2 regions of the Rhodococcus sp. P1Y genome follow, and region 1 is predicted to be linked to the other one. Evidence: predicted binding sites of a transcription regulator. Region 1 holds the regulator's gene; the other holds the start of a gene.

Region 1 (4,122 bases):
CAAGCCGAGTACGCCAACTACCGGCGTCGCACGGACCGGGACAAGCAGTCGGTCATCGACAACGCCAAGGCGTCCGTCGTATCCCAGCTGCTCCCGGTGCTCGACGACCTCGAGCGCGCCCGCCAGCACGGCGACCTGGAAACAGGTCCGCTCAAAGCGGTGGCGGACAAGCTCGCCGGTGTGTTCACCAACATCGGCTTGGCGACGTTCGGCGCGGTCGGCGACACGTTCGACCCCGCCATCCACGAAGCCGTGTCCCATGAGGGTGACGGCAGCCAACCCGTCGTCGGGATTCTGATGCGTCCGGGCTACAAGCTCGGCGATCGTGTTCTCCGTACCGCGATGGTCGGCGTTGTGGATGCAGTACAAGAATCGGATGCACCTGCGTCCGAGGAGCAGTAAAAGAGATAGCGCGAGAGGAGGAAACGCCCGGTGAGCCAGCGGGAGTGGATCGAGAAGGACTTCTACAAGGAGCTGGGCGTTTCCTCCAGCGCAAGTGCAGAAGAGATCAAAAAGGCGTACCGGAAATTGGCACGGGACAACCATCCCGACGCCAACCCGGGGAACGCCTCTGCCGAAGAGAAGTTCAAGGCAGTCAGCGAGGCCCATGCCGTTCTCGCCGACGCTGCAAAGCGCAAGGAGTACGACGAGGCCAGGCGCCTCTTCGCCTCCGGTGGCTTCGGCAGACAAGGCGGCGGTGGAGGCTTCAGCCCCGGCGCAGGAGGATTCGGCGGCGGCGGACAGAGCTTCGACGTCGGCGATATCTTCGGGCAGGGTGGCGGCGGCGACGGCGGCATCGGCGACCTCTTCGGTGGTCTGTTCAACCGCGGCGGGACGCAACAACGGCCGGCGAGCAGCCGCCCGCGCCGCGGAAGCGACGTCGAAACCGAGACCACTCTGGGATTCCGCGAAGCGACGCAGGGCGTCACCGTTCCTTTGCGCCTCACGAGCCCGTCGTCGTGCACGACGTGCCATGGCAGCGGAGCGAAACCAGGAACCAGCCCGCGGGTGTGCCCCAAATGCAACGGCGCAGGCGTCGTCAACCGCAACCAAGGCGCGTTCGGCTTCAGCGAGCCGTGCGACGACTGCCGCGGAACCGGTTCGATCATCGACGACCCATGCGTCGATTGCCGCGGTACCGGCGTCCAGAACCGCACCCGAACCATCACCGTCCGCGTGCCACCGGGAGTGTCCGACGGCCAGAAGATCCGGCTGGCCGGCCAAGGCGAAGCCGGGCTGCGCGGGGCTCCGTCGGGCGATCTCTACGTCACGGTCCGCGTCCGCCCCGACAAGGTATTCGGACGCAGCGGTGACGATCTGACGGTCACCGTTCCGGTCAGTTACGGCGAACTCGTGCTCGGAACGACGCTGTCCGTCCCGACTCTCGACGGCCGCGTCGGCGTCAAAGTCCCACCGGGAACGGTCGACGGACGAGTACTCCGAGTCCGTGGTCGCGGCGTTCCGAAGAAGACGGGTAACCCCGGTGACTTGATGGTCACCGTCAAGGTTGCAGTGCCACAAAAGCTCGACGACCCGGCAACCGAAGCGTTGCAGGCATATCTGGAAGCCGAAAAGGCCAGCGGATTCGACCCGCGGGCCGGGTGGGCAGGTGTCTGATGACCGTTCCCCCGCTGCCAGGATCGGGTCAGTCCACTCCCGGACAAGCTGATCCCGACGCCCAGGTGTTCGTGATCTCCGTCGCGGCCCAGTTGGCAGGAATGCACGCCCAGACCCTGCGAACCTACGACCGCCTCGGGTTGGTGACCCCGCACCGGACCACCGGAGGTGGGCGTCGATACTCACCTCGTGACGTCGCGCTTCTCCGCGAAGTGCAGCGGCTGTCGCAGGACGAAGGCGTCAACCTCGCGGGCATCAAGCGAATAATCGAGCTGACGAATCAGGTCGAGGCACTACAAGCGCGGGTGTCCGAACTCGCACAGGAACTGGCAAACGTTCACGCCGGTTACCGACGAGATCTCGTGCCCATCCAGCGCAATGCTCTCGTAGTCTGGAAGCCGCGCAACCAGCGTTGAATCTGTACGAAGCCCCCCGATGCCAGTGCGTCGGCGGGCTTCGTCGTGTTCGGGTGTTGGCCGAGGGTGACCGAATGAGACATTCGCTCACTTGAGACCTCAGGAAAACGGGCATCCCGACGAGCCACGCGAGACGAAGTTCGGTCTGATGTCCATGTCCGGCGGATCGTAGAGCCGGTGGAACGTCGGGGTGATGCCGGACGACATCGGCGGATTGATCCACGACCAGTCCGTCGGGCATTCCCGTCCTGCTTTGGCTTCGCGGTCGACGTGGTCGACGAACTGCTTGGCGACGGTGTGGTGGTCGACCATGTACGCCCCCGACTCGCGGAAGCTGTGGATGACGGCTCGGTTGAGCTCGACGAGCGCGCGGTCCTTCCATAGGGTGCGGTCCGAGCTCATGTCGAGGCGAAGCTTCTTCGCGATGGTCGGCAGCATGTCGTACCGGTCCGTGTCGCTGAAGTTTCGGGCACCTACTTCGGTGTTGACGTACCACCCGTTGAAGGGTGCGCACGGGTAGCGAACGCCGCCGATCTCGAGGTCCATGTTCGAGACTGCAGGCACCGCGTGCCACTTCAGTCCGAGCCCGGCGAACCATCGGTAGTTCGGATGTTCGAAGTCGACCTCCAGAACCAGCTCACGGGGAACGTCGAACCATCGAATCGGTTCTTCGGGTGTCTGGATCATCAACGGCAACACGTCGAAGGCAGTTCCTTCGCCGCGCCAGCCGAGCCGGATCGCAAGGGCAGTGAGGTCGAGGTGCGCCGGGTCGCCGACAACCGAACCGTCGTCACCCAGGTATCCCGCGTACCGAATGAGTTGCGGACTGATGATTCGGTATTCGCGACCGTCGGGCAGCGGGGGTGGGCCGACGGTCACGACCGACTGCAGAGCGCCCCCGTTGGTCGCCACACGAAGATGTTCGAAGCATGCGTCGGCGATGTCCTCGGCGGTGGTGGCATGCCTGGCGTCGAGAAGCTTGAGCGTGCGCCAGTGCTTTCGCCCGACGCACCGCGCGTGGTTTCGCCATGCCAGCTTCGCGCCGATCAGGATCTCCTCGGCGGATTGAACGTAGGTGCCGGTCGCTCGGAGTTCGTCCAGCGCCCGAGACTTTCGTTCGGCCGGGAGGTGCGAGAGCTCCGGGAGGGCGAAGAAGTCGCGACATTCGGTCAGTCGAGAGGACAGGTCGGGCGACGGTAGTTTCCGCTTTTTCGCTGGTTCTTTCAAGCCCGCCCCGACAGCGACAGTCACGATTCGCCTACCCCGTTTCGATTGGCACAAGTTCGATCTTGATCGACGCTCGAAATCCTAAGCCCTCGAACAGTTGCTGAAAAGACCTGTAATTCGATGGGGCCCAACATATTTGTGTCAAGGAGTTTGGTCCACGAGCGTTCTCGGGCAATTCGACGGTTATGCTCGCCCGATACGGTCACTCGGATTTCCTCGATGCGTCGGAAGGCGGTAGCTGGGCTAGACTCCGTGCCAATCGCAGCAGCCAGCGAGCCACGCTGCGTGCACGTTGTGACGATAGGGGGTTCGAGAGATGGATGCTCGGACGATTTCGCTTGTCAGAACCACCTTCAAAGCGGTTGCTGCAGTCGAGGGTGGGCCCGAAAAGCTGACACGGTCGTTCTACGCCATTCTTTTCGCCCGCAATCCAGGCGTCCGCGATTTCTTTCCTGCTTCGATGGAGACTCAGCGGGACAAATTGGTGACGGCTATCGGCTACGCAATCGATCAACTCGAGGATCTCGATCGGCTGCTGCCATTTCTGGCGCAATTGGGACGGGATCACCGGAAGTACGGCGTTGTCGATGCGCATTACGCGGCAGTCGGCGACGCACTGATCACGGCGATCGAGCAGTTCGCCGGTAACGAGATGTGGACCGACGAGGTCGATTCAGCGTGGCGTGAGGTGATCGCCGTGATGGCGGGAACCATGATCGAGGCGGCAGACGCCGACGACGGACCTCCGGTGTGGCAGGCCACCGTCGTCGATCATCAACGCGTGCTCGACGACGTGTCGGTCGTACGACTGATGCTCGACGAGCCACTGGACTACAGCGCAGGTCAGTACGTGAGTGTCTCG
Region 2 (4,122 bases), 530 kb from region 1:
ACGGTCCGTCCTTGGGGACTGCACCCGCCGGAACGTGCACGTGGATGCTGCGCTCCAGAGCTTCCGGATCGACGCCGAATTGTGCTGCATGTGAACGCACGTAGGACAGCGCAATCTGCGCGGACTCCTTCATGACGTCCCCGAGCTGGCCCGTCAACGCCAATCCGGGCTTCCCGTCGGTGGATGCAGCCTCGATGAACAGGACGTCACCACCCAGACCGGTAACCGCCAGACCCGTTGCCACGCCCGGTACTTCCGTCCGCTCATGGGCGTCCGGGGTGAACCGCGGGCGACCGAGGAAGTCGACCAGTGCAGGTTCGTCGATCCGTAGCGCGTCCGGTGATGTCGCCAGCTTGGTCACAGCCTTGCGTAACGCCTTGGCCAAGAGCCGTTCGAATTGACGCACACCGGGTTCACGGGTGTAGTCGGCCGCGATCTTGCGAAGCGCATCGTCGGTGACATCGACTTCCTCGGACGTCACTGCAGCCCTGTCCAACTGACGTGGAAGCAGGTAGTTGCGCGCGATCGCCACCTTGTCGTCCTCGGTGTACCCGTCGATCGTGACGAGCTCCATACGGTCGAGCAATGGCCCCGGGATCTGTTCGATCACATTGGCAGTGGCCAGGAACACCACGTTCGAAAGATCGAGGTCGAGATCGAGATAGTGATCGCGGAACGTGTGATTCTGGGCGGGATCGAGAACCTCGAGCAAAGCGGCGCTGGGGTCACCGCGATAGTCGGAGCCGACCTTGTCGATCTCGTCGAGCAGCACGACGGGATTCATCGAACCGGCTTCACCGATGGCACGGACGATGCGTCCAGGTAGCGCACCGACATACGTGCGACGGTGCCCACGGATCTCGGCCTCGTCGCGCACGCCACCGAGTGCGACGCGAACGAACTTGCGGCCCAACGATCGTGCGACGGATTCGCCGAGGGAGGTCTTGCCAACCCCGGGAGGGCCAGCCAACACCATGACAGCACCCGAACCACGTCCACCCACCACGTTCATGCCGCGTTCTGCGCGGCGTGCCCGGACTGCCAGAAACTCGACGATGCGATCCTTGACATCGTCCAGACCGTGATGATCGGCGTCCAGAACCTCGCGCGCAGCGGCGATGTCGGTCTGATCCGTCGTGCTGGTATTCCACGGGAGTTCGAGCACGGTGTCGAGCCAGGTTCGTATCCAACCGGATTCGGGACTTTGGTCGCTGGCGCGTTCGAGCTTGCCGACCTCGCGCATTGCGGCCTCGCGGACATTGTCCGGCAGATCGGCCGACTCGACGCGTCCGCGGTAGTCGTCGGCGCCGTCGGGTTCGTCCTCGCCCAGTTCCTTCCGGATGGCAGCAAGTTGCTGACGCAGCAGGAATTCCTTCTGGGTTTTCTCCATGCCGTCGCGAACATCGCTGGAGATCTTGTCGTTCACCTCGACTTCCGCGAGGTGGGATTTGGTCCACCCGATCAGAAGCTCGAGACGTTCACCTACATCGGGGGTTTCGAGCAGCTGACGCTTCTGGACGTCGGTCAGATATGACGCGTACCCGGCGGTGTCGGCAATGGCACCGGGGTCGGTGAGCTTGTTCACCGAATCGATGACCTGCCAGGCGTCACGCCGCTGCAGCATGGCGACGACCAGTTGTTTGTAGTCGTTGGCTGCGGAGAATATTTCGTCGGTGGCCACGGCGTCGTCGACAGGTTCGGCTTCGACCCACAGAGCTGCACCTGGGCCGCTGACCCCGTGCCCGATGTGCGCACGTGTCTCGGCCTTCAGCACGGCCGCGGGCTCTCCTGTGGCGAGTCGACCCATCTGCACGATGGATGCCACGACGCCGTAGGAGGCGTATCGGTCCTCGAGACGGGGCGCCACCAGAAGTCGTCCGTCGTCGGATGCCTGGGCAGCGTCGACGGCGGCGCGGGCAGCCTCATCGAGTTGAACGGGTACAACCATGCCCGGAAGCACGACGGGATCGGTCAGGAACAGGACGGGTAAACGAATGGGATCGGACATTACTGGACCTCCAGGGAGTTGAGCTATGACGACTCAACTTCTTTTCCGTCAGCGGTGTTCCCCGAGGTCGCAATGTTCTCCGTGGGCGGAATCAGTGCTTGCGCCCGTCGCACTACTCGGCGACGTCGCGGTTCGTGGACAGTATTCGGTCGACCTCCTCCCGTACGGCCACGTGATGGAAACGCCTCAGATTCGTGCCCTCCGCGACTCGCTCGGCTAGCTCTTGGAACAGCTCGAGGGTCGTCGACAGAGCCCGATCGCTGTCGCCGCCGAACGTAGCCCAACACCCCAGGAGACGAGCCTGTATGTCACTGTCCATCCACTGACGCATTCGCGTGCCGAGGAAACGCACATCGCGTGCCGTTCCGTACCGGATGTTGTGATCCCATTCGATCATCCTTAACAGCTCGGCCTTGAGGTCGCCGTCCCGCGACATGACGGACCATGGTTCGTCCCGAACGATCGCCTTAGCTGACATCAACGCAGCCGCCGAAGCCCAGTTGCAACACTCGTCGAACGAGTCCTGTTGTGGAAGTTGGGGTTCGATCGGATGTATCGCGAAAGTCTCTGTCAGACCATCCTTGTCGAGTAGCACCTCGAACGGCCTATCGTAGTGCCCGCATCCTTCGTTTGCGCCGATCAGCGTGAAGTCGAGCTTGCCGCCTGCGTAGTAGACCAGTCGCGTCGGCTCGTCGTCGCCGTTCTCCAATCGTTCGACAGCAAGGACCTCACCGAGTTCGCTCCACCACGAATCGTCCTCTTCGAGCGGAGCAGTGTCCCGAACGTGAAGCTCGACATCCCGGTCCGACAGCGGATGCTGCTCGTGCGTCGCGGCGGATCCAGTGAGAACGACGGCTCTCACGTTGACGTTCTGCGTCGCCCAGCTCAGAAGGGTTCGGAGGGCGATCTCATAGTCCATGAGCTAATTATTCGGGACTGCTCGACAGCTGCGCGTCAGCTGCTGCCAGCGCCTGATCGAATTGCCGGATCCGCTCGTTCTCGTGATCGCGCGTCCACACCAGCGTCAAGACGGACTCCTCGATGCCCGTCACCGTAAGAAAAGCCAGCGAATGGCGGTCGTATCGCTCGGTGCACGCCAAGCACAGCAGCATTCCGCCTCGTCCTGCTCTGGTAGCGGTGATCGCTTCCTCCATGGTCGCCACACTGCGGGTCCTGGTAGGGATTCCGGCAGGGGTACGTGCAGGCGTCTGTGCATTCTGCCAATACATCGGGGCGTCGCTCTCGACGGTGTAGAGCGGAATGTCGGCCAAGTTCTCGACCGACATGACGGACTGACTCGCGCTCGCGTGGGCCGCACTCAGTGCGAGCATCACAGGCTGCCGGGAGAAACTGTGTCCGAGTGCAAGGTCGGCTTCACGGACGGGCATCAGCACCACGGCAACATCTACCTCGTGACGCCGCAGAGCACCGAACGGGTCGGACAGCGGTATTTCTACGAGGGTCAGTTCACAGCCCGGGTTCCATTCCTCGAACCGTCGGACTGCGTCCAACACGATGTCGTTCGGTGGGCCCTGAAATCCAAGCCGGAGCCGGCCGCCGGCGGCATCTTTCGCTCGATCGGTCACGTCATCGAGTACCGACCGCAGATCATCGAGTACCGGCACGAGTGAGGTGTAAAACTCTTGTCCGAGAGGAGTCAGCCGGACACGTCGGCTGGTTCTTTCCAACAGGCGTCCGCCGATCCTTTTCTCGAGCGACTGCAGAAGTTGACTCACCCGTGCCTGAGACAGGTACATCTTCTCGCTGGTGCGGCCGAAATGTAGCTCCTGTGCCAGGCATACGAACACTTCGAGTTCGCGGATCTCGACTGCCATGGCTCTTCGGTCCTTCCGTTCGTCCGGGGGCATCGCCGCAGACAGGGCGCGGTCATCGTTCAATAGCGGTGATCGATCGGTCAGGAATCGATCATTGTTCACCTCCTCGGCAGCTGATTACGTAGTGCTCTGTGACTACTGGAATGCGAACTGCTGAATCGTACGACGCCACCGAGTCGAGGTGGGTCGCGGTCGCGATGCTCACCGCGGCCACGTTCATCGTCGTCACCTCGGAGATGCTTCCGATAGGTTTGCTCACTCCAGTGTCCGACGATCTCG

Evidence for each region. The regulator HspR, encoded in region 1, represses chaperone genes until heat shock. The targets are predictions, from matches to a motif close to ANNTGAGTNNNNNNNACTCANNT.
Region 2: a site for HspR is predicted at 2,025-2,047, ahead of lon (endopeptidase La). Genes of this name have one in related genera too.

Annotation. Positions count from the first base shown of each region.
Region 1 covers NZ_CP032762.1:1,588,069-1,592,190, forward strand. Annotated here, with positions in the region: gene grpE (nucleotide exchange factor GrpE) at 1-402, shown strand, start outside; gene dnaJ (molecular chaperone DnaJ) at 433-1,617, shown strand; gene D8W71_RS07490 (heat shock protein transcriptional repressor HspR) at 1,617-2,033, shown strand; gene D8W71_RS07495 (nitric oxide synthase oxygenase) at 2,133-3,260, opposite strand; gene D8W71_RS07500 (globin domain-containing protein) at 3,577-4,122, shown strand, end outside.
Region 2 covers NZ_CP032762.1:1,057,479-1,061,600, reverse strand. Annotated here, with positions in the region: gene lon (endopeptidase La) at 1-2,008, opposite strand, end outside; gene D8W71_RS05025 (aminoglycoside 6-adenylyltransferase) at 2,121-2,927, opposite strand; gene D8W71_RS05020 (LysR family transcriptional regulator) at 2,935-3,843, opposite strand; gene D8W71_RS05015 (MFS transporter) at 3,987-4,122, shown strand, end outside.